One region of the Planococcus sp. ANT_H30 genome, then DNA from elsewhere that is predicted to be linked to it. Evidence: riboswitches for the same ligand, from Rfam matches in the RefSeq annotation. Region 1 holds a riboswitch; the other holds the start of a gene.

The links. A riboswitch is a leader RNA that binds a small molecule or an ion and turns the genes downstream of it on or off. The one in region 1 is predicted to bind S-adenosylmethionine.
Region 2: it holds a riboswitch for S-adenosylmethionine, as region 1 does, so the genes downstream of both, FQ085_RS15455 (bifunctional homocysteine S-methyltransferase/methylenetetrahydrofolate reductase) here and FQ085_RS04310 (methionine ABC transporter ATP-binding protein) in region 1, are expected to answer to the same signal.

What each region holds. Positions count from the first base shown of each region.
Region 1 covers NZ_VOBJ01000001.1:915,512-928,066, forward strand. Annotated here, with positions in the region: gene FQ085_RS04275 (sensor histidine kinase) at 1-111, shown strand, start outside; gene FQ085_RS04280 (response regulator transcription factor) at 86-721, shown strand; gene FQ085_RS04285 (mechanosensitive ion channel) at 844-2,106, opposite strand; gene FQ085_RS04290 (helix-turn-helix domain-containing protein) at 2,380-2,610, shown strand; gene metX (homoserine O-acetyltransferase MetX) at 2,726-3,739, opposite strand; gene FQ085_RS04300 (O-acetylhomoserine aminocarboxypropyltransferase/cysteine synthase family protein) at 3,752-5,044, opposite strand; SAM riboswitch class I at 5,143-5,258, opposite strand; gene FQ085_RS04305 (glycerol-3-phosphate acyltransferase) at 5,392-6,033, shown strand; SAM riboswitch class I at 6,145-6,259, shown strand; gene FQ085_RS04310 (methionine ABC transporter ATP-binding protein) at 6,393-7,424, shown strand; gene FQ085_RS04315 (methionine ABC transporter permease) at 7,414-8,064, shown strand; gene FQ085_RS04320 (MetQ/NlpA family ABC transporter substrate-binding protein) at 8,097-8,930, shown strand; gene FQ085_RS04325 (M20 family metallopeptidase) at 8,970-10,175, shown strand; gene pepT (peptidase T) at 10,344-11,561, shown strand; gene FQ085_RS04335 (hypothetical protein) at 11,838-12,068, shown strand; gene FQ085_RS04340 (EamA family transporter) at 12,176-12,555, shown strand, end outside.
Region 2 covers NZ_VOBJ01000009.1:89,037-101,591, reverse strand. Annotated here, with positions in the region: gene FQ085_RS15515 (DegV family protein) at 1-660, shown strand, start outside; gene FQ085_RS15510 (DUF6568 family protein) at 730-1,077, opposite strand; gene FQ085_RS15505 (NAD/NADP-dependent octopine/nopaline dehydrogenase family protein) at 1,241-2,335, opposite strand; gene FQ085_RS15500 (YfcC family protein) at 2,380-3,807, opposite strand; gene FQ085_RS15495 (GntR family transcriptional regulator) at 3,976-4,698, opposite strand; gene FQ085_RS15490 (sensor domain-containing protein) at 5,079-6,035, shown strand; gene FQ085_RS15485 (tRNA dihydrouridine synthase) at 6,322-7,305, shown strand; gene FQ085_RS15480 (MarR family winged helix-turn-helix transcriptional regulator) at 7,499-7,963, shown strand; gene FQ085_RS15475 (CarD family transcriptional regulator) at 8,026-8,538, opposite strand; gene FQ085_RS15470 (hypothetical protein) at 8,779-8,991, shown strand; gene FQ085_RS15465 (YehS family protein) at 9,110-9,628, shown strand; gene FQ085_RS15460 (hypothetical protein) at 9,803-10,390, shown strand; SAM riboswitch class I at 10,898-11,002, shown strand; gene FQ085_RS15455 (bifunctional homocysteine S-methyltransferase/methylenetetrahydrofolate reductase) at 11,074-12,555, shown strand, end outside.

The DNA of each region.
Region 1 (12,555 bases):
ATTGGTGCTACGAGCAAAATTGTTTCTGTTCCTTCTGAAGGGACCATTGTGGAAGTAAAAGTTCCAATTGAAAGGAAGAAGCCTAATGATTCGAATCTTGTTAGTAGATGATCATGAAATGGTCCGTATAGGTGTCTCTGCTTACTTGCAGTCTCAAAAAGATATGGAAGTTGCTGGCGAAGCCACAAACGGGCAAGAAGCCGTGCAATTGGCATTGGACTTGCGACCTGATTTGATCCTAATGGACATGGTGATGCCCATTATGAACGGTGCAGAAGCGACAAAAGCCATCATTGATCAATGGCCAGAAGCCAAAATTATGATTGTCACAAGCTTTCTCGACGACGACAAAGTCTATCCTGCACTTCAAGCCGGAGCCGTTAGCTATATATTAAAAACTTCAAAAGCTTCACGGATTGCTGATTCGATTCGTGAAACGATGAATGGCACTCCCGTACTTGAGCCAGAAGTGATGACAAAAATGATGAAGCAAATGCGTCATGAACGGGTTCTACACGACGAGTTAACTGAACGTGAGATGGAAATCTTGTTGTTGCTAGCTGATGGTCTGACCAACCAAGAAATTGCCGATCAATTGTTTATTGCCTTGAAAACAGTGAAAACACATGTCAGTAATATCTTGGCAAAACTTGAAGTTCATGACCGGACTCAAGCAGTTATTTATGCATTCCAGCATAAACTCATCTCTCCACTTAAATAAACCCCTCAAAAATGGGAATGGGGAACTCATTTAATCGTCTTATAATTGGATGCTCATAAATACACACCAATCAATAAAAAACTCCCAAAGCTACAAGTAGCTTTGGGAGTTTTTAAATAATCTTATAGATTTGGTTTGTCGTTCTCTTTTTCCATTTTTTTCTCAAGATTTTCAAGCTGACGTTTAGCAAACTCACGTCCACCCATACCGAAGGAAATAGCAAAGGCTACTGCAAGTCCCGCAATAATGAACAGGAAGGCAAGGTTAACGATATTTGTTGCAAAGTTCAACTGGTCAAGTGTCATAAATACAGCGATAATAATAATCGCATATTTGACAATTGTACCAAGGAAACGGTTACCTGAAGACTGCTTCACGTAGTTCCCAAGCACACTTCCCCCGATTAATCCAAGACCCAGAATAATTAGCGAACTAATCAGAAGTGGTAAGTATGCGATTACGGCTTCACCAATCCCGTTTAATACATCAAGCTGTAAAACATTCATAGCTTCTACAGTAAAGAAAATGATGATGATCGCCTGTACTACTTTGCCAATGATGTTCGCAATATCAATGCTCGGTGTTTTGGTTTTGTCTGTGTTCAAATACGTTGAGAAGCGATTGATACCTGTTCCATTCAATAGGCTAATCAACAAGTCTCCTACAAATTTACCGATTAATACACCTACCAAGATCAAGATGATCGCTACGAAAATATTCGGGATCATGTTTAGAACTTGGTTGAGCATATTGACAATTGGTTCAGAAATCGAACGGATGTTTAATGTTTCTAACGCAATGGTCAAAATCGGAATCAAGACGATAACAAACACTACATTAGCCAATACATTAGCTAGAGTTGCTTTGTCTCCAGCGTCCATTCTTGTCGTACTTGTCGAAGCACCACTTGTTTTGTTAGTAAATTTATTGAACCATTTATCAATATTTATCGCTGTTAAAAGACTGAACACAAGGTTCTTCACAAATTTGGCAACAAAATAACCAATGACTAAAATGATGATGGCCATGAACAGATTAGGCAGGAATGCCAATAACTTGTTCATCATATTTGAAATTGGCTGTGCTACGTTGTTCATATCCAAAGCTTGCAAAACGCTCGGAATAAACAAAATGAAAATGAGGTAATAAAGAATTTTCCCTATGGAATCCAACATGCTGTCTGCACTTTCTTTTGTTTTCGCCATATGTCCTTTGACCATGGCCCGGTCTGCACCTGCTTTTTTTAACCCTTTGGTGAAAATGGCTCGTACAATTGTTGCGACAATCCAGGCGATAAGCAGTAATAGTAACGCGCCTAAAACATTTGGAATGTAGTCAATAATTGTATATCCGACGCCTCTAAAAGAATTACCAATATCATTCATACAGTCGTCCTCCTTTTTTTGTATAGTATTCACTAGTACTATCCCCGTACTTTCCTATCGCTAAACGCTTAATATATTAAAACCTTAGTCGCATAAAAAAACTCTTATTAACGAACAGTTCGAAGTCTAGATGTTAAAGTTCTAAAGAAAAAAAGGTAATTGATGATTAACATCGTCTACTAACATTCTTTTTTTAACGAACACACGATGACACCAATGGTTTGAGGTAGCCGTCTTCTTCTATTATAATAAAAGAAAAGAGGAGGAGATCCCATGTACATGACAGTCCAGGAAACTGCCACTTTTTTATCCATGCCCGAAGAACAAGTAAATCGTTACGTATTAGAAGGTCGTATCCGCGCAGTTCATGACGGGGAACAATACATCATCAATACCTCTCAATTTGAAGCGCATTTTCAACAATTGGAACAGGCCAAGCTAGCGCTAGAAGAATGGCGCACTATGCCCATACCAGAAGATGTGGATATTAAAGACGAAGACTAACTTTAGTACACATAGAAAAGCACCTAATGGACGCGTATCCTTTAGGTGCCTTTTTGTTATCGAAGATAATTTTCAACGTCTTGCTTGCGAAACAGTGCGAGCAGAAATTCACTAATTATCTGGTGAGCTCAGGCACTACTAGGCTTTTTAGCTTATTCTCGATAAATCCGCTCCATTTATCAAATTCAACAAGAAATCCATCATGGCCAAATTCTGTTTCAACGATTTTCCAACTTGCCGTCTTTTGTTTTTCAAGCCACGGAGCCATTAGCTCACTTGGATACAACAAATCGCGCGTAAAAGATAAGGAATAGACGGGAACATCTAGTACAGCATCTTGGATATCATGTGTATTCATAGCTCTCAGCAGTAATACATAGCTATTGGCATCAAAACGACCGGCTAATTTCTTGCCTTGATAATTCAAATATGACTGCACATCAAATTCTTCGCCATCGCCACTACGACCAAAGCGCCGATTGAACATATGACCGCTTCGATAAGTAACCATTCCTGCCATTCTAGCAACATGAAACCCCTTCAAAAGAGACGCATCTGCATAGTCTCCATTATTAAAATCCCCATCACTTTCAATCGCCAATATGCCAATGTGATTAAACGCCACTCCATAGTCACTGTAATAGGGAGTGACAGCTAGCGGAAAAATCGCATCCGTAAAATCTGGATAGAGGTTTCCCCATTCTAAGGTTTTCATTCCACCAAGGGAACCGCCAATGACTCCTGCAAGGTGGTCAATTCCCAATTCTTTTAATGCACGATATTCCGCTCGAACCATATCACGTATCGTCAATGTTGGAAAGTCAGCTCGGTAAGAAATTCCTGTTTTCGGATTTTTCGATAAAGGACCCGTCGATCCGTGACAGCCTCCGAGTACGTTAAAGGTAATCACTTGAAAAACAGTTGTATCCACGGGTTTTCCTGGTCCGATTAATCCTGCCCACCACCCTGGATTTTTTTCAGTACCGAATGCGTATTGGTTACCTGTCAATGCATGGCAAATCAGGATCGCAGGAGCTGTTTCATCTCCGAGACGTTCGTATGCAAGTTCCACATCATCTATCGTCTTAGTAGAGTCCAGGATTAATGAGCCAATGGATACTGTTTTCATGACGATCCCTCCTTATACCTTTTCCAAAACTGCTGCCTGTATGGCCTGTTCCAAATCAGCGATTAAATCTTCTGCATTCTCCAATCCAACAGACAAACGAATCAACTCTTCCGTTACGCCAGATGCAGTTAACTCTTCATCGTTCAATTGCTGATGTGTCGTGGAAGCCGGGTGAATAATTAGCGACTTGGCGTCTCCTACATTGGCTACATGAGACCAGAGATTTATGTGATCAATTACGTTACGTCCTGCTTCTCTTCCACCTTTGATACCAAAATTGACAATCGATCCATAACCTTCATTTTTCAAGTATTTCTTCGCCAATTGATGAGAAGGATGTTCTTCAAATCCAAGGAAGTTTACCCACTCGATTTGTGGATGCTGTTTTAAGTAATCTGCAATAATTTGAGCGTTGCTATTGTGTTTTGGAATCCGTAAATGTAAAGTTTCTAATCCTTGCAGTAAAGCATGAGCACTATCCGGGCTTAGTGAAGGGCCAAAATCACGTAATAATTGAACGCGAAGTTTTGTCGCAAAAGCTGCACCTGGTACATCAATGCCGTACCGCAGTCCATGATAGGTTTCGTCAGGCTGTGTATAATTTGGGAAACGTGGATTGTCCCAATTGAATTTCCCAGCATCCACCGCAACGCCACCAATTGTCGTTCCGTGTCCGCCAATCCACTTTGTCGCAGAATGAATGACGACGTCTGCACCAAACTCAATCGGGTTGCTGCCGTAAGGAGAGGCAAATGTATTATCAATCAATAACGGCAATCCGTTAGCATGGGCAATTTCTGCTACTTTTTCGACATCAAAAACATTCAAGCTTGGATTGCCAATAATTTCACCAAATATCGCTTTTGTTTTATCTGTAATTGCTGCTTTAAAATTTTCTGGATCGGTCGCATCGACGAATTTTGTTGTGATGCCATAGCGTGGTAGCGTGTTAGCAAACAAATTGTAGGTGCCACCGTAAAGACTGCTATCTGCTACGATTTCATCACCCGCTTCTGCAATGTTCAAAATGGAAAAAGCAATAGCGGCCATTCCTGAAGAAAGAGCAACTGCTGCAGTGCCACCTTCTAGTAACGCTACTCGTTGTTCAAAGACATCGACCGTCGGATTCATAATGCGTGAGTAAATATTGCCTGTATCTTTCAGTCCAAAGAGGTCTTGTGCATGCTGTGTATTTTTAAAAACATACGAAGTGGTTTTATAAACAGGAACACCTCTAGAGCCTGTCGTTGGATCTGGTTGTTGTCCTCCGTGTAATAATAATGTTTCTGGTTTAAAGTTTGTCATTTTCTATTCCCCCTGTTTTTTTAGTAGTAACACATGCTAAAGGGGACGAAAAAAGCCCCCTTCGCTAAGAAGAGGGCCGTAAATTACGGAGTTTCCTCCTCTTATCTCTCAGAACCTGTAAATCGATTCTGTAGGAATTAGCACCTTTACAAACAAAATGTCTGTCGGTTGCCGGGCATCACAGGGCCTATCCCTCCGCCACTCTTGATAAGAGTATTTGATTTGATTTTTGATCTTGTTGTGAAGTATAAAAACTTTATTGGCGTTTGTCAAGCTTATTAGTCAAAAAAATTTGAAACCTTGTCTTCTTTCAAACGTTATCTTTTAGTGTAGAGGAGGAATTAATGATGGTCATTTGGATTTTGCTCTTATTGATTACAGGTTATTTTATCGGTTGTTGTCATGGTTCACTTGTTGCACAAGCCGTATCAGGCGTGAACATCAAAAATTCGGGCGTAAAAAATTCCGGTGCTTCTAATGCAGCCATCGTGCTGGGTTGGAAATATGGTTTGCTCGTTGCCTTTATTGACGTTTTCAAAGGCTTTGCTGTTGTTGCAGGGTTACGTTTGTTAGTGGACTTAAGTAGCTTTTCAACTGCAACAATCTGGACACTATTGTTCGTTGCAGGAGCTGCCGTAATAGTTGGTCATAATTTTCCGTTCTATATGAACTTTGACGGCGGAAAAGGTACAGCATCTGTAATAGGTGTAATGATAGCGCTTGACTGGAAGCTCGGGTTGCTCGGATTATTGTTATTGATCATTGTTTCACTGGTAACAAATTATCTTGTCATTGGCGTATTCGTTTTGTACGCCGTGTATTTTGTAATTGCCTTTATCCCTGCAGTCGGTCTATGGCCGTTACTAATAGCGCTAGTCCTGTTCACGATGGCTGTATGGAAACATCGAGAAAATATTATACGAATAAAGAATGGCAATGAACCTACAGTATCATCAGTTTTTCGAAAGAAACCTACCCCGTCCATTTAGAAAGGAATACAATGAATTTTGAAGATTAAAAAATAAATTTCAATATTCATCTTGACTTTTTTGTTATTCCGCCATAAAGTAGGAATCACGAATCGAATAGCATACATCACTTTCTTATCCAGAGAAACCGAGGGACAGGCCCTATGACGTTTCGGCAGCAGATTTGTTTAACCGCAAAAACTGTGCCAACTCCTGCAAATGCATCCATGCATTTGGAAGATGAGAATTAGATGGTTTCAACAGGAGCCCTCTTTTTTCTTATGGTTAAGAAAAAAGGGGGCTCTTTTTGTCTAGTTTCTCGACGGATTGTGAGCATTAACGATTTGAATAACAATACAGCATGAGGAGGTCTACTTACTATGATTCAATTCGAAGGCGTCGCCAAAACCTACCAATCAGGTAAACAGGAAATCTATGCATTGAACGGCATCGATTTAACTGTCCAAACTGGCGAAATCTACGGAGTTATTGGCTTTAGTGGAGCCGGTAAAAGCTCGCTAATCCGCACTGTAAACTTGCTCGAACGTCCTTCTAAAGGACGTGTATTAATTCACGGAAAGGATATTTCGACGCTATCTAGCAAAGAAATTCGTACTATCAGAAAAGATATCGGTATGATTTTCCAACATTTTAATTTACTCCATTCAAAAACGGTTTATCATAACGTCGCTATGCCGCTCCTGTTAGCTAACACACCGAAAAATGATATCGAAAAACAAGTAAAAGAGTTGCTCGATTTCGTTGGACTTGCAGATCAGGCGCAAAAATATCCAGACCAGCTGTCAGGTGGACAAAAGCAACGCATCGGCATTGCTCGTGCTCTTGCAACGAATCCTTCCGTTCTGTTATGCGACGAAGCAACATCAGCACTTGATCCACAAACGACGAAATCGATTTTGGACCTACTTCGCAAAATCAATAAAGAATACAATATTACCATCCTGCTCATCACACACGAAATGGGCGTCATTCGAGAAATCTGTGACAAAGTGGCCGTGCTTGAAGCAGGGAAAGTTATTGAGCAAGGAAGCGTCTTTAACGTTTTCTCTAATCCACAGCAAGCTACCACCAAACGATTTGTTCGCTCTGTTATGAACGACGAGTTGCCTGAATCGCTGCTAGCACAAATTCAAGATAAACAAAATAATCAGGCCATATACCGGTTGCAGTTTACTGGCACATCAGTCGGTCAACCCTTCATGTCCCGAGTGTCACGTGACTTTAACGTTGATTTGAATGTACTATTCGGCAATATTACCGAATTGCAAGGTGTTCCATACGGCAACTTAATTGTCGAATTCTCTGGAGAGTCAAGCGAAGTGGAACGTGCCTTATCTTCTATTAGGGACAGCACTATTCAAATAGAGGAGGTCATTGATTATGTCCGTTGATTACGAACAAATTTTGGAAGCTTTATGGGAAACCGTCTATATGACAGGTGTTGCGTTTGGATTTTCGTTATTGATTGGCTTTCCTCTCGGTATCTTGTTAGTCGTTACACGTCATGGACATTTGTTGGAAAATGAAATCGTGTCTAAAGTATTGAATGTCGTCATCAATATTTTTCGCTCTATTCCTTTTATTATTTTAATGGTTGCCATTATTCCATTAACTCGGCTCATTGTCGGTACATCGATTGGTACAGCTGCAGCCATCGTTCCACTAGTTTTCTATGCGGGGCCATACATTGCTCGGTTAATTGAAAACTCTTTGCTTGAAGTTGATAAAGGTGTGATCGAGGCCGCACAAGCAATGGGTGCCTCTCCGTTGCAAATTATTTTTCGCTTCTTGATTCCCGAAGCGTTAAGTTCACTTGTTCTTGCTTTGACAATCGCTGTAGTTGGACTTATTGGTGCTTCTGCAATGGCTGGCGCTATTGGCGGCGGTGGTCTTGGGGACTTAGCCATTACATACGGATATCAACGATTCGACACGGTCGTAATGTTCATCACAGTAGCTATTTTGGTCATACTGGTACAAGGCGTTCAATCTTTTGGAAATGTATTATCGAGGCAAGTCAGACGTAATTAGTAAAATACACCTTAAAAATGGAGGAATTACTCATGAAAAAAATTTTAACAGCAACATTACTTTTACTACTGGTATTCATTTTGGCTGCTTGCGGAGACGATAGCAATGCACAAGGCAAAACGACCGTAACACTTGGTATTAGCGGTTCGGATACGACGATTTGGGATTATATTGCGGACAAAGCGGAGAAGGAAGGAATTGAGTTGGAAATCCAAACTTTTTCTGATTATGTAGCTCCGAACCTAGCGCTAGCTGAAGGGGAACTGGATTTGAATGCGTTCCAGACGATTTCTTATTTTGATGAATTTGTTGCTGAGCATAATATTGATATCGTGCCGATTGGTTCGACCGTCATTGCACCGATGGGCTTGTATTCTGATAAATACGAATCTATCGATGATATTCCTGAAGGTTCACAAATCGCAACTCCCAATGAAGCGACCAACATGGGCCGCGCACTATTACTTCTCGACGAAGCAGGATTGATCACACTTTCTGACGATGCTGGACTTACTGGAACGGCAGAAGACATTATCGAAAACCCAAAAAACATTGAAATTGTCCCTATGGTGTCTGGTCATACACCACGTGCAATGCCTGATGTGGCTGCTTCAATCATCAACAATGGTGTTGCCGTTGATGCGGGATTAAACCCAACTAAAGATCCAATCGCTCGCGAAAGTGATACGGCTAAACCGTATATTAACTTGATTGCTGCAAACGCTGAAGACGCTGATAATGAAGCTTACCAGAAAATCGTCGAGATTTATCAACAGGAAGATACCGCTGAATTTATTATTGAGCATACGAAAGGTGCTCAAATTCCAACTGTTGTTACAGTAGATGAGCTTGTCGATTACCAATAAGAAGTTATCTATGAAGTTATCTATATAGGAGGAATTCCAATGACCCTTATCAAGGAAGCAAGACAGATCATCTCTCAATCCATCGACTCGCAACGTACGATATATATTGAAACAAGCCAGGCAATTCACGCCAAACCTGAACTTGGTAATGAAGAATTTTATGCGAGTTCTTTATTAATTGATTTGCTTGAAGACGCAGGATTTACCGTTGACAAAGGCGTCGCCGGTCACGACACTGCTTTTTTTGCCAGTAAAGAAAGCTCACTTTCTGGGCCAACAATCGCTTACCTTGCTGAATATGATGCACTGCCTGGAATCGGTCATGCCTGCGGCCACAACATTATTGGAACCACTAGCGTCGCTGCCGCCATTGCATTATCAGAAACCTTAGACCTTATTGGTGGCCGAGTTGTCGTTCTTGGAACACCTGCAGAAGAAGGCGGTCCAAATGGTAGCGCCAAGGGCAGTTTCGTTAAACACGGCCTGCTCGAAGGTATTGATGCGGCTTTGATGCTACATCCTTCTGGAAATTCAGCTGTCACTGGTCCTTCCCTTGCTGTTGATCCATTGGAATTCCACTTTTACGGTAAGCCCGCGCATGCAGCAGGCTCTCCTGAACAAGGCATTAATGCACTTGATGCGGTCTTGCAGCTATTTAATAGCATCAATGCTTTGCGTCAGCAATTACCTTCAGATGCGCGTATCCACGGGATTATCACTCATGGAGGTGATGCACCGAACATCATTCCTGAATATGCGGCGGCACGCTTTTATATTCGGGGTGATTCTTGGAAGAAAACAGCTGACACTGCTCGTAAAATTCGAGCGATTGCTGAAGGCGCGGCATTGGCAACTGGTGCTACAGTGAAAATCGAACGTTTCCAAAATGAAGTGCGTGACTTGGTCATTACACCCGCTTTGGATGTGATTGTTCGTAGCGAGCTTGAAGCACTAGGTGAGGCGGTGGCAGATTCCCGGATTTCTGGTCTTGGTTCTACCGATGCTGGCAACATTAGTTACGTAGTCCCTACTGCACATGGCTATATTAAAATTGGTCCTGAAAGCCTAATTGCCCATACTGCTGAGTTTCGTGAAGCTGCTAAATCAGAGCAAGGCAATAATGCGTTGATCAAAGGCGCTAAAGCATTAGCTACTACTGGGTATCTATTGCTGACAAAGACATCTCTACTAGAGGAAGTACAAGCTGCGCATACAGAAGCATTAAAACTGAAAAAGCAAAACTAATTGAACGATGTCCCTTGCCGGGCGTCGTTTTTTTGTGACCAGAATTTTCACCATTTTCCCACTTCGTGCTAAACTACTACTATATGGGTTGAAGTTGCTGTTCCATAACTCTAAAAAGTCGGCAACACCATTCAACTTGTACAGAACTTATTCTAGGAGGATTTATACATGTTAGAGACTTTAATTGAACGACTCGTTCGTTACACCAAAATCGATACACAATCCGATTTCACTAGTACCACCACCCCTTCTACAACTGGGCAGTGGGACTTGCTCCGTGAATTGGAACAGGAAATGAAAACCATTGGCTTGACTGATGTCGATATGGATAAATCCGGTTACCTTTTCGGCACGCTTCCGGCCAATACCGACAGAGAAGTTCCTGTAATTGGTTTTTTGGCACATGTTGACACTGCAACAGACTTTACTGGAAAAAACGTTAATCCGAAACGTATTGATAATTACAATGGACAGGACATCTCACTAAATAACAGCATTACGATGACTGTGTCGGATTTTCCTTCTTTAAAAGACTACGTGGGCCATACGCTAATCACAACAGATGGCACGACATTACTTGGCGCAGACAACAAAGCCGGTATTGCTGAAATTATGACTGCAATGGAATATTTAAATGCTCATCCTGAAATTGAGCATGGAAAAATCCGCGTCGCCTTTACACCAGACGAAGAAATTGGTCGCGGTCCACATAAATTCGACGTTGAACGCTTTGGTGCACAATATGCATACACCATGGACGGCGGCCCTCTTGGCGAGTTGCAGTACGAAAGTTTTAACGCAGCGAGCGGGAAACTGACCATTCAAGGGAAAAGCGTTCATCCGGGATCAGCAAAGGATAAAATGGTCAATGCGCAAACAGTCGCTATTCAATTCCAACAAGAAATGCCGAAACATGAAGTTCCTGAGTTAACAGAAGGCTATGAAGGATTTATTCATTTGAATAATTTTGTTGGCGATATTGAAACAGCGGAATTGAGCTATATTATCCGTGATTTCGATAAAAATAAATTCGAAGATAAAAAACGGCATATGGAAGAAGTTGCGGAAAAGCTCCAACAGCAATATGGCAAACAAGCCATTCTGCTAGAAATTGAAGATCAATATTACAATATGCGCGAAAAAATCGAACCCGTTATGGAAATTGTCGATCGCGCAGAGCACGCTATGACTGCATTAGAAATCAAGCCGAACATTGTGCCTGTTCGTGGCGGTACAGATGGTTCTCAATTGTCGTACATGGGGCTTCCAACACCAAACATCTTCACAGGTGGCGAAAATTATCACGGAAAATACGAATTCATTTCTGCGGAAAATATGGAGAAAGCAACACAAGTCATTATCGAAATTGTAAAGTCCGTTAAATAAAACAGGTGTATTGGACCCAGTCCAATACACCTGTTTTTTTAGATAACACTTCTGGCGTTTTGTGCGCGTGCACAGTGAATACCATATTGAAGAAGTTGGAAGCAGTGGAACTTTGATAAGTCGATGCCTGTCTTTGTGGTGGACATGCTCATTTTTACTGACAGATCAAAGCTATATCAAGGGTTAGTTATTTAGAAAATGTGGGTCTACTTCATGTTTCAAAAGTTTCATTTAAGGAATATAAAGACTACTACAAAAAAGAAAGAGGTGCTTTACATGTCAGACAAAAAACCATTTAAGGATGAAGATCGTAACATAAGCGATGGCGGTCCCATGGATAATCCTGAACAGTACAAAACGGATAAAAAAACACTTACGGAAATGCACAAAGAAGAAATGACTGTCGACACCATCCCAATGGAAGATTTGAAACAAGAAAAGCGTGAAGAAAGCGATAAACGTGGAACGAAAAGTAATTCTTCAAGCGAAGAAAAATTCCCAGAATAATAAATATGAACGCTCATAAAAGTAAATACTTTTTTAAAAAAACCATAGAGACTATTCTCTATGGTTTTTTTATGCTATGATTCTCGTTTGAACAGGAGTGAAAGAAAATGAAAAACTGGATTTATCCACTTATGGTTGTCGTAGCAGCAAGCTGTTATGGAATTCTCTCAACTATTATAAAAGTCGCAATGAAAAATGGTTTCACAGCCGCTGAAGCCGTGACTAGTCAATATTTTATAGGGTTCGTATTAGCAGCCCTTTTATTTTTTATAACACAGCGCAAAATGCCAAGAATTAAAGGTTGGAAAATCTTACTGCTGTCCGGCAGTTTCACAGCTGCTACCGGTATGGTTTACGCACACTCTCTTAACTATCTTCCCGCCTCACTAGCAGTTGTTTTATTGTTCCAATTTACATGGATCGGTATGTTCCTTGATTGTATCGTCAATCGGCGATGGCTGAAACGAACAGAAGTCTTTTCTTTAAT
Region 2 (12,555 bases), on a different contig from region 1:
TCACAACCAGCAATTGGAGAAATGCTTGCTTTGTATGAAAAACTAGAATTAGAAGGCTATGATTTTGCAGTTGCTGTACATCTATCAAGTGGACTTTCGGGGACAATTGACTGCGCACAGGCCGCTTCAAAAATGACCGACTTTAAAGTATATCCGATTGACTCGAAAATTGGTTCTTTTCCAATGATTAAAATGATTGAAATGGGTAGTAAACTGTTCGCAGAAGGCAAAGACGTAGAAGAAGTAGTGGCAACTATTACGAGAATGACAGATAAATCGAAGCTGTCTTTTATTCCTTCGAGCTTAAACCAATTACATAAAAGTGGGCGTGTTTCTGGAACACAAACCTTCATTAGTAATTTACTGAACATTAAAGTTGTTATCAGTTTCATAGATGGCAAACCCGTTATGACCGAAAAAGTGCGGTCAAATAAGCGGGCGAAAGATCATGTCCTGTCTTTATTGCGTGCAGATATGGCCATAGCCACGGTGCCAGAAATTGCTGTGATTCACTGTAATAACGAGGAAGACGCAACAACCTGGAAAGACGAGCTCGTGCAAGAGTTTCCTGATCTGAACGTACACGTGATGGCACTCAGTGTTTGTGTAGGTGTTCATGCGGGCGAAGGGACGACCGGATTGAGTTGGGTTACTTATTAAGTTTAAAAGACAAAAAGACCGCTGATTCCTACTAGGATCAGCGGTCTTTTCTTTTTTGTTGGAAGTAGCTTATTTATTCATATGAGCTTTGATTTCTGCTTCGTTCATAGATGAATCACATTTTACGTTTGTCGTGTCACCTTTTGTATAGATGAAACCAGGAACTGTTGGAATGTTGTATTGGTTACGGAATGCTGAAATGCCATCCATATCAGCTGCTTCTACGCTGTTCACGTAGTAGATATGCGTATTCGTTTGCTCCGAAACATCTTTTAGTTTTTTAACGAAAGTTTGGCAGAAAGGACATACAGCCTTGCCAACGTAGATGACGGCTTCGGTTTCCCCTTTTACCAATTCTTGTGCTTTCGCGGAATCAATTTTTTCAAAACCTGCTATGTTTTCTTCGTAAGTCGTCATTACCAAATCAATCTCCTCTCTCTATTATCTTCATTGTACAGGAGTGCCTGTGTAGACGAAAAAAATATGCTTGAGCGGATGTAAGGAAATAGGGAATTCGAAATGGTCAGTCTGTTTTAAGACTCAACCACTCGGATGCGGCTGCCAGGTATAAATCCAGTTTTTAAGATCGCTGACCCGTTTGGACATATTGCAAAAATTCTTCGGCGGTCATGTCGTCAATACCAAGATTTTCAAGCGTTCTTGCATGAGTCATTAAATCACGGTCAAGGACAAGTTGTGCCATCTCGATAATTACTTCCATTCGTGCTGTCGGTAATTGAAGCAACTTGCCAAGAGCGACGAAAGGCACAAGGCCCATAGGAATATCTTCTGATAAGTAACGTGTATCAAGCGTTTTTTGTCCTTTAATATCCTGATATACGCTATTATTCCGTACCGATTCTGCGAGACTATTTTCATAAACATCATACTCAACTTCAAGCTGCTGACGACACGATAATAACTCAAGACCTAAAGCGCGTCCGATTGCAAGCCGTTCCTCATCCATGCTTTCAACAAATCGTCCAATGGATGGAGTAAAGCCATCAATATAAAAATGCCATTCGCGATCGGATTCGATTGTGCCGGCATTCAGCAATGTTGTCGCTGGGTGCAAAATCGGATTGGTGTTATCAAAGCTTGTTACCAAAATGCTATCGGCGGCTTCAAACTGCGGAAATGCTGTTTGCAAAGCTGCCACAACTCTTGGCGTTTCAGTAGCGGGAAGTGCCGCAATCAAAATTCGGTTTTTCAGTCCGAACACTTGAGTTCTACCGGCTTCGATAATGCGGCAACCATACAATAACGTGTTTGTTTCTGCCAGTGTCACATTTGCTGTACAGCCTTCGTCATGGAGAGTTTTTTCAAATGCTAATGATCCGAATGTGGCTGCTGGATTTAAGACAATAATTTGCCCATCTTTCAAATGCTTTGCACATGCCTTGGCAACTAAAGTATGTGCAGTAGCAGGTACTGTGATCAGTACGATATCGGCATCTTGCAATGCTTCTTCGATATTCGTTGTGGCACAGCTAACTTTGCCGAATCCAGTTAATGCATCTTCAAGAAAGACGCCACCTTGTTTTTTAATGGCTTGAATCGTATCTTCAAAAATGTCATACAGTGTCACGTCGAATCCCATTATTCCTAAATGCCCAGCTGTTGTTTGCCCGCCGTTGCCGCCACCTAAGATTGTCCATTTTGTGCTTTTTTTCATCTTTATCTACTCCCAGTTCGCGATTTTTCTTTTACTAGTTGGAATCAAAATGGACCCCAGTCAATCCATACACCAATTGCTAAAATAATCATTGTCCAAATCGTCCATTTTAATACGAGTGGTCCTGCAAAACGAATCCATTTACCAAATGGAACAGCTGCAATGCCAAGTGCCGCCATCAGAACTGGATGTGTTGGAGTAATCATATTCCAATAACCATCTCCAGATTGAAATGCCTGAACGGCAATTTGACGGTTAATGCCAATCACATCACTAATAGAAGACATAATCGGCATCACAACAGCAGCTTGTCCTGTAGATGACGGAATAACAAAGTTAATAAGTCCTTGTGAAATGTACATGCCCCAAGCGGCAAAGACACTATGTAAGCCTGCTAGCGGCGTAGACACAGCATAAACGAAAGTATCAATAATCTGTCCTTCTTCCATGACGACAAGAATCGCACGAGAGAGGCCGATGATAAGGGCGGCAGCTGTTAATTCAGCAGCACCTTTCATAAATTCATCGGTAAATTGATTAAAGCTACCATTGAATGCAATAAGACCAACGATAATGCCCATCAGTAACATTAATGCAGAAATTTCTCCGAGGTACCAGCCGTATTTCAATACACCGAAAACGAGTGAAACAAGTGATAAGCCCAAAATAATCATAATGGCTTTGTGTTGCTTGGTCATGGTGAGATTATCCAGCAATGTAACGTCAGTTTCGACTTCGACTGTTTCTCCTGATAAGAGACTTGTTTTGGGATTCAGTTTCACTTTCTTGGCATATCTCAATGTGTGATGAATGGCGATGATCAATCCGCCAATCATTAGGATAGTACGTAAGCCGATACCTGAAAAAAGAGGCAATCCAGCGATAGCTTGTGCAATTCCAACGTTAAAAGGATTGAGAGGACCAGCAGAATATCCTGCATACACGCCGACGACCACAATCGATACTGCGACAATTCGGTCATAGCCCATCGCAATTGTTGCAGCGAGTACAATCGCAACAAAAGGCAAAGTCTCTTCGGCCATTCCGAACGTCGCACCGCCAATCGCAAATGCAGTCATGGCAATGACGATAAAAAGAGATTCTCTTCCTTTCAGGCGATGGATCAATCGAGCTAGCGCCGCATTAATGGCGCCACTTTTAACGATGACCCCAAAGACGCCACCGACAATCAAGACAAATGCGATAATCTCAGCAGCGCCAACGATGCCGTTAAACACGGATGACAATACGCCGCCAGGCCCAACAGGTGAAGATTCTGTATAAGAGAAGCTATCCGCAACGATTAATTCTCTACCGGTTTCATCATCCATTGCTCGCTCGTACTGACCTGCAGGTACGATATAAGTTAATAATGCGACAAGAACGATGATGAACATCAGTAATGCAGTTGTTGTAGGCGCTTTCAATTTCAACTTTCGTTTTTCATTTTTCCCCTTGCTGTGCTTTTCCATGTAACCCACCATCCTTCTAAATGTATAAAAAACAGGTAACTCAGCTTTAAAATCATATTAACTTAATTAAGTATAATATTATAACTTTATATAATAATAGAAACTAAAATGATACTAGTTTCTATATAAAATGATGTAGGCAACATTAGAGATCACTTTTTCTATCGATCAAGTCAGTTCTAACTCTACATAGTACTTGTCTTTGTCTTGTTTCATAACGAATTTAGAATACTCAACAGGCTCTCCGGACGTGGAGTACGTAATGCGCTCCCAAACAAAGAGCGGCGTATTTGAACGAACTCCAAGCAACTTCATTTCTTTTTCATTGGCGACTGCTGCAGAAAAGTAATTTTTCGAACGTGCTAGAGAAATTCCACATGTTTTTTTCAGAACGTCATAAACAAATGTATCTTTGTTGGGTGGCTGTTCGATAGCGGGCCAGATATTCTGAGGAATATAAGTGTACTCTAACGAAACCAATTCTCCTTCTTCATAGCCAAGTCGCTCTAAATAGACGAATTCAGTGTCTGCAGGCAAACCTAACTGCTTAGCTACCCCAGGATAGGCTTGATGAAAACCACTTGCAAGTAAATCATGAGAACTGCTAATCTCTTCATTCATCTTGATAAACTCTGATTTGTGGATATTTTTCTCTGTTGGCAGTTTGGTTACAAAAGTTCCGCGTCCGCGTTGTCGCATGAGCATTCCTTTGTCCACTAAATTCATAATGGCTCGTTTGATGGTAATGTTGCTAACATCGTGCGTTTCTGCCAATTCGTTTTCTGTTGGAATCTGAAAACCTTCGTCCCAAACTCCTGTCAGAATCTTATCCTCTAAAATAACCTCTACTTGCGAATAAAGAGGAGTTGTTGCTGCTTTATCAATTTTCATGCATCCCACCCTCTGTCTGGTGATTATAATATTATAACTATTCAGTTACTATATAAGAGAAATTATTGATTGTAAAGCTTTTTTTTATTGAGTCTTTAGGCAAAAATTATCTTTTATCAATAAAAAGTAAACACAGACTCTCCATCAATTGAACGATAAAAGAGCTTTTTTCGGGTATTGCTATTTATTTCACTAGGTGTCTGACAAGAAACGAAGCTCTTAAATGTCTTCAATAATCACTTAGTGGGTCATTCAAGAGGCGGGCAAGTTGTTTAACAACCATTCGCTGTCTATGTTAAGCTTTAGTGAGACTTATACGATTAAATGGATAGTTGGTTAACTTAAAAATACGGACATGACGATAATCGAGGTGCCTGACGATGACGATATTTCAAGAATTAGAAATGTACAAGAATTTTGATGAACTAGCTACTGACTTACTCGATCTCGCCAAAGAAATCTTGCCGGAGCAATTTATTTTTTTAAGTTCTATTAATGATACGCAGCAAGTAATATTGAAATTATCAAATGATAATACAAGCATTGATGTCACTGAAGGTACGATTGTAAATCTTAATGATACCCTTTGTCAGCACATTGATTTTGGAACAAAACAACCGTTGATTTATGAAGACGTCAGCAAAGAAAGTAGTTTAGGTGATTTTAAGAATATACTAGAAAAAGCCAACATTAAATCTTATTTGGGGATCCCTATTTCTTTTGTTAATGGAGAGAAATTCGGAACATTGTGTGCGGTGAATGATCAAGTAAGCCGTTTTGATGAGAAAAGTATTCACTTGCTTCAACGAATTGTTCGGATGTTTTCTTATTACTTGGATTTAGAGCGTTTTGCTTATAGAGATGCGTTAACCAACCTATACAATAGACGTTATCTTGCTAAATTTTTCGAAGACCATCACGATTCTGGAGGAACAGTGTTCTTTCTAGATTTGGATGGCTTTAAAGGAGTCAACGATTTGTACGGTCATGACGCTGGGGACATGGTGTTAGAAGAAGTTGCATCCAGACTTCAGAAATTTATCGATGGGTATGAGGATGTTTTTGCTGTTAGATTAGGGGGAGATGAATTCGTTATCCATTTCTCTCAACCAACTAGCGCAGAACGACTGAGTGAAATGGCGACACGTTTACTGGATAGTTTGATGACTTGGGATGATGATTTTCAACTTTCTGCAAGTCTTGGAATTGCTACGTACTCAATTAACAGCGAAATTGACTTGAAAACACTCCTTAAAAATGCGGATTTCGCTTTATTTCAAGCGAAGAAATCAGGGAAAAACGCGTATCAGTTTTTTGAAACAGAAAAGATCGTGTGATCGTTGATTTCCAAGCCAAAAGCGTCAACTCGATTATCGAGTTGACGCTTTTATGATGAAAAGTAGTACGATGACTAGCCAATCTAAAGTCAGCAAGCGATTAAACAACGTAGCATTGTCAATACAAACCTCGCCACTTTCCACAAACGGACGATTCGTGTAAACTGTATAAGGTTAAGAAAAAATGAGATGACGATACAACAAGGATTGCTAGTATAAATCGAATAATAATGTTTGGATGAAGAATCGATCTTGCATCCTTTAATGAAAGGATTGGAACTTGAATATGAAAGAGAATTTTTGGCGTGATTTACCACGACCTTTTTTTGTATTGGCGCCGATGGAAGATGTTACGAATGTAGTGTTTCGCCATGTAATAGCAAAAGCGGCAAAACCGGATGTGTTTTTTACTGAGTTTACAAATACGGAAAGTTACTGTCATCCGGAAGGAATCTTTAGTGTGCGAGGGCGTTTGACCTTTACTGAAGACGAACAACCAATGGTGGCTCATATATGGGGCAATAAGCCTGAGCATTTCCGAGAGATGAGCATCGGAATGGCGAAACAAGGCTTTAAAGGAGTCGACATCAACATGGGTTGTCCTGTGCCAAATGTTGCGGCCAAAGGAAAAGGCAGTGGCTTGATCCGGTATCCGGACAACGCAGCTGATATTATCCAGGCAGCAAAAGCAGGCGGCTTGCCTGTCAGCGTCAAAACAAGAATTGGGTATACGGACGTGGACGAGTGGAAAGGCTGGCTGACTCATCTATTTGAGCAGGATATTGCCAATTTATCGATTCATTTGCGGACCAAAAAAGAAATGAGCGCAGTGCCTGCACATTGGGAATTGATTCCAGAAATCAAGAAACTTCGTGACGAAATCGCGCCAGATACTCTTTTGACGATCAACGGAGATATTCCGGATCGTCAAACGGGTCAGGAACTTGCCGATAAATATGGGGTTGACGGCGTTATGATCGGGCGAGGTGTTTTTCACAATCCCTTTGCTTTTGAACAAGAACCGACAGAACATAGCCCGAAAGAATTGTTTGACTTGCTGAGGCTACACCTAGACCTTCACGACCACTACTCAACAGAAAGTCAGCCCATCGCATTCAAACCGTTGCGCCGCTTCTTTAAAATTTATGTTCGTGGAGTACGAGGCGTTGGTGAATTGAGAAATCAGTTGATGTATACTGAAACGACAGATGAAGTACGTGCATTGCTGAACGACTTTGAGCAGCAGGAGCAAGAGCTGACATCTGTCTAATAGAACGCAATAGAATTCTTTTGTGCAAGTGTTTTTGAAATAAAATAATGGTATCTTCATCATAAGAAACCGCCTGAGTATTCCAAAAAGTGGAATGTCTAGGCGGTTTTTTAGGACGATATGACGAAGAGAAAGTTATGGAATCGCTAGTATTTTCACAAATTGACTTCATCTGATAGAATCGGTATATTAAATGGCGAAGCAAATGATTGGAGTGAACCGTTTGACCCCGTACGTGGAATTGCAGAATTTAGAGTTGATTGATTTATTGAGCGAACGCCATATTTCAACACAGAGAATTTCAGAGCGTGCATGGAACGACACGAGTGACATCCACATTTCAAACTCTGAATGGCAGATTATGGCACGCATTTATAAAAAGCAGCCCACTATTTCGTATGTTACCAAAAATGTAGACATCTCTCGCCAGGCCATCCATAAATTCATTAAAAACTTGGTGACTAAAGAATTGGTAGAAGTACAAAATGTTGAGAACAATAAAAAAGAAAAATGCATTCGACTCACGACGTTAGGGGAAGAATACTACGAAAAAAACGAAGCATTGAAAATTCAGTTGGAACATAAAATTGCAGAAAAAATTGGTGCTGATCAAATGAAAATGCTCAAAGATCTTTTAAAGACCGATTGGGGAATATAGTTTGGATGTTAAAAAAGATCTTGTTTCATCAATTTATTGATGAAACAAGATCTTTTTTTAGTCTAGTTAACAGTCGAAGACGGTTGATCTTCTGTGATCAGGTCGTTAATCATTTGATTGATTTCTTCAAAGCTCGTGTCCATTGCGTGAGCAAGTTCTTTAAAGAGCATGATCTGTGTGTTGTTAATCAGTTTATAGTCATGCGCGTAGAAAGTTTCTTTCTGAAGCTGCGTATCAAACTTCTTGCGCATTAGCGTATTAACAATTTCCGCAATTTGCATGCGGTCTCCTGTATTAATGAGCTTAGGCTGTAACGCTTTAGCAGTTGACTGATCGGGCTCTACTCCAGGCTTTTTAAAAATTTCAATGATTTCGAGTGCTTGTTCTTTTTGGAGAAGCTTCAGCATCACGACTTTATCGTTATCGACAGGCGTAGTGATGGTCACTAACGTATTCGCTAAAGGATGCAATTTATAATATTTCTTTGTGACACCTGAAACTGTTTCATCACGGATATCGTTAATTCTACATAGGCCATGTGTGGAATAAATGATGTGATCTCCAATGGTAAACATTTTTTTCCTCCTAAAATGTATCTCAACTAATTCTAGTATAGCACACATGCTTTAAATCGTAAACTTAGTTGACAATTAAAGAAAGGGGCCTGGGGAAAAAGAGATGTATTCGTTACTTTTCCTTCTTTATTGAAGCTCGTGCAGACATAATACTGTCACAAAAAAGGGATTAAAGCATAAAGAAGTAGGGAATAAAGGGGAAAGCCTGTTCGTAGATTGTCGAAGTGGAGGTAACAAGAGATGAAGAGTATAGAAGAAGCAAAGCGTTTGATTATCGCCGAAAAACTGAAACACTATAATGAACGTCTGGCAGATATGGAGCGAGATTTGCAGTTTTTCTATGAAGAGTCGACGAACGATAAAGAATCTTTGGACATTATTCAAGATATGAAAGAGAAAGTCGAACAATTAAAAGAAGTAAAAAATAAAGAAAACCACGAGACAGTGTTCTAATCCTGTCTTTTTTGCTGTCTTCGCGTAAGTGCGATGACCCGGGGATTATGTGCTATCATTAGAATTGAATCGACTTCGGATAACGACGATAATGAGCAAGCTACAGGAGGAAGAAAAGATGGATAATAACGATTTATTGATCAGACTGCGTTATGCACTAGATATAAAAAACAGGGATATGGTCGAAATTTTCAAATTGGGTGGTATAGAACTTAGCAAAGATGAAGTATTAAAAGTGCTGACAAAAACCCCAGATAGCGAAGAGGAAGAGGAAGATCGTATTTGGATTGACCGGGAAGAAGAAGACTATATTAAAGCAGAAGACGCTCTATTTGAATCTTTTTTAAATGGATTTATCGTTTTCAAAAGAGGACGTCAAGAGCCCAAACCTGGGCAAACTGAAGTTTCTGCAGTGACCAATGAACGTTCTAACAACTTACTGCTGAAAAAAGTGAAAATTGCTTTACAGCTAACGAGTGAAGACATGTTGGAGATTTGGGATTTAGCTGGAGTTACGGTAACAAAAGGTGAACTTGGAGCGTTACTCCGAAAAGTTGGCCATAAAAATTACAAAGAATGCGGCGATCGCTATGCACGCAACTTCTTAAAAGGATTAGCAATCAGATTCAGAAAATAAAAAAAGCGTGTCTACGAGTCAGCGTTACTGATTTGTGGATAGGTTTTTTTTATTTTCGTAGACTGGATAGCTTAGAAGCAGACTTTCTTCATGGATAAAAAGAACTATCCCTTTCGTGTGAAAATGATATGATAGAAAGAAGAAATCATAGATGGGTGCAAAGGGGATAGCAGGATGAATTGGTTGCCGAAGAGAAAAAATAAAGTGGCGGCTTTTTGGGAATGGTTTGCAGACAATAAAGAGGTCTATAGTCGCTTGGATGAGTCGAGTAGAAGCAAACTATTAAATCAATTGGAAAAGAAATTGCACAAGGTTAACAAACATTTGGCGTTTGAACTTAGTGAACGTTTAATTAACGACAAACGACAATTCATCATCAGTGCGGACGGCATGGTTGAGGCATTTGATGACGTCATTGATCTAGTTGGTCAGGCTCCAGAATTTGAACCGTTTACGATTATCGCCTTTCGCCAGCGACAAGACGAAGAGGTATCGATCGAGTATGGCGATATTAAATTAGCATGGGAAGACATCTTTTGTACTTTTGAAAAAGATAACGCCAACGACGAAGTGAATTTAATTCTTTACATTAAAGGTTTTACTGAAGAAAATGAAGATGAATTTATCTCGGCTTCTTTTATTCTATTGGATACAGTTATCGGGGAATACAATGCTGGCATGCGCATTGGAGAAATTGAATTTATTAGTTACGAAGGACAAGCAGACGCTCGGCCGGTAAAGGATTTGCAAAGTCTTTTTTAAAGAAGAAGAAGACAGTATACTTATAGAAAAACCTGTCGGAAGTTTTTAATCCAGATAGGTTTTTTGAGTCGCAAGCGAGCTGATGAAGTGGCAGCGGTGTTAGGGTTTTGCCCAAGTGTCTTGGCTAAACCAAGTGCATACATAACTGGATTCTGATCGGCCAGAGAAGCCTAGAACATTTTCATAATATACATAAAGGTGCCATTGTTTTTGATCGAACATTTTCCAAGTGACTGTATGTTACTGTCCTTATGAATAAGCATGTAACTCTTCTGCTGATTTACTTACTGATCCAGTATTTACTGAAATGGTTTGTACAATAAATAAACAGATGTAGAGATGAGAAAGAATAGGGGGGGCGGCGAAAAACCGTTAACAGCTTCTAAAGAATAAAAGGATTCTGTTTTTAAAGAAACTCACAGAAAGTTCATTTTTTTCTAACAAAATATATTGACCTGACCAATAGATACCTGTACTATACTAAGAATACTAAAACTGAATAGTGAATCTTTATCGAGAGAAGTTGAGGGACTGGCCCTATGACGCTTCAGCAACCAGCCGAAAGGTCAGGTGCTAAATCCAGCAGGCAAGAGATTGCCTGACAGATGAAAAGGAACGAGTTTGATATCGTAAAGCCTTCTTTTTCATGGAGGCTTTTTTTGTATATATAGGGGGTTGAGTAGATGGGTTTATTAGATGAACTGAAGACGAAAATTTTGACGGCGGACGGTGGCATGGGAACCTTGCTGTATTCGTATGGCATTGAGTATTGCAACGAGGAATTGAATTTACAGCGCCCGGAAGTGATCGAAAAGATTCATCAAGACTATATCAGAGCTGGAGCAGATATCATTCAAACCAATACGTACGGGGCTAATGCACTCAAACTTGCTCGTTACGGATTAGATGAACAAGTTGCAGACATCAACAAAGCTGCTATTGAAATTGCGAAACGCGCAGCAGCACCGGGTGGTCAATTTGTCTTTGGAACGATTGGCGGCATTCGCGGAATTCGTAAAAGTGACGCCACCTTGCAGGAAATCATTGCGATGGTCGACCAGCAAGCGAGTCAGTTGCTTGCGGGCGATCCCGACGGCCTACTACTCGAAACTTATTACGATTTTGAAGAATTAGCAGCAACTGTTAAACATTTGAAAGGCATCACAGACACCCCATTGATTGCACAAGTATCGATGCATGACCCGGGTATTTTGCAAAACGGCATGTCATTGAATGACGCTTTGCACCAACTAGAATCACTTGGAGCAGACATTGTTGGTGTCAATTGTCGTCTAGGACCGCATCATACAATTCAAGCTTTTGAAGAAGTAACCTTACCCGAAAAAGCTTTTCTTTCTGCATACCCAAATGCTAGCCTGCTTGACGTAGAAGATGGGCGGATTGTTTACGAATCAGAAGCAGATTATTTCGGACGTGCTGCTTTATTGTTAAGACAAAAAGGCGTTCGCTTGATTGGCGGTTGCTGTGGTACAACACCAAAGCATATTGAAGCCGTGAAAAAACACCTCGGTAAGTTACCGCCGATTTTTTATAAAGAAGTAACCAAAAGAAAGCCGATTGTCATTCGAGAGGCCGAAGCGCTAGAAGTAAAGCCGCTTCACGAAAAAGCGAAAACACAACGAACGATTATTGTGGAGCTCGATACGCCACGTCATTTGGACGTCACAAAATTTCTTGAAGGCTCTGTCGCTTTACATGAAGAAGGTGTGGATGCTGTCACCATGGCCGATAATTCATTAGCGTCGCCGCGCATTAGTAATATGGCGATGGGCTCGATTCTCAAGCACACAGAAAAAATTCGGCCGCTCGCTCATATTACGTGTCGCGACCGTAACTTAATTGGTTTGCAGTCACATTTGATGGGACTCGATGCACTCGGTATGCACGACATTCTCGCTGTCACGGGCGATCCGACCAAAGTTGGAGATTTCCCAGGAGCGACAAGCGTTTATGACGTGTCCAGTATGGAATTGATTCAATTGATCAAAAAACTAAATGAAGGCATTTCGTTTTCTGGTAAACCGCTACGGAAAAAAGCTAATTTCTCTGTCGCTGCAGCGTTCAATCCGAATGTTCGCGTGCTTGACCGAGCCGTAGCAAGACTTGAGAAGAAAATTGAAAGCGGAGCGGATTATTTTATTTCG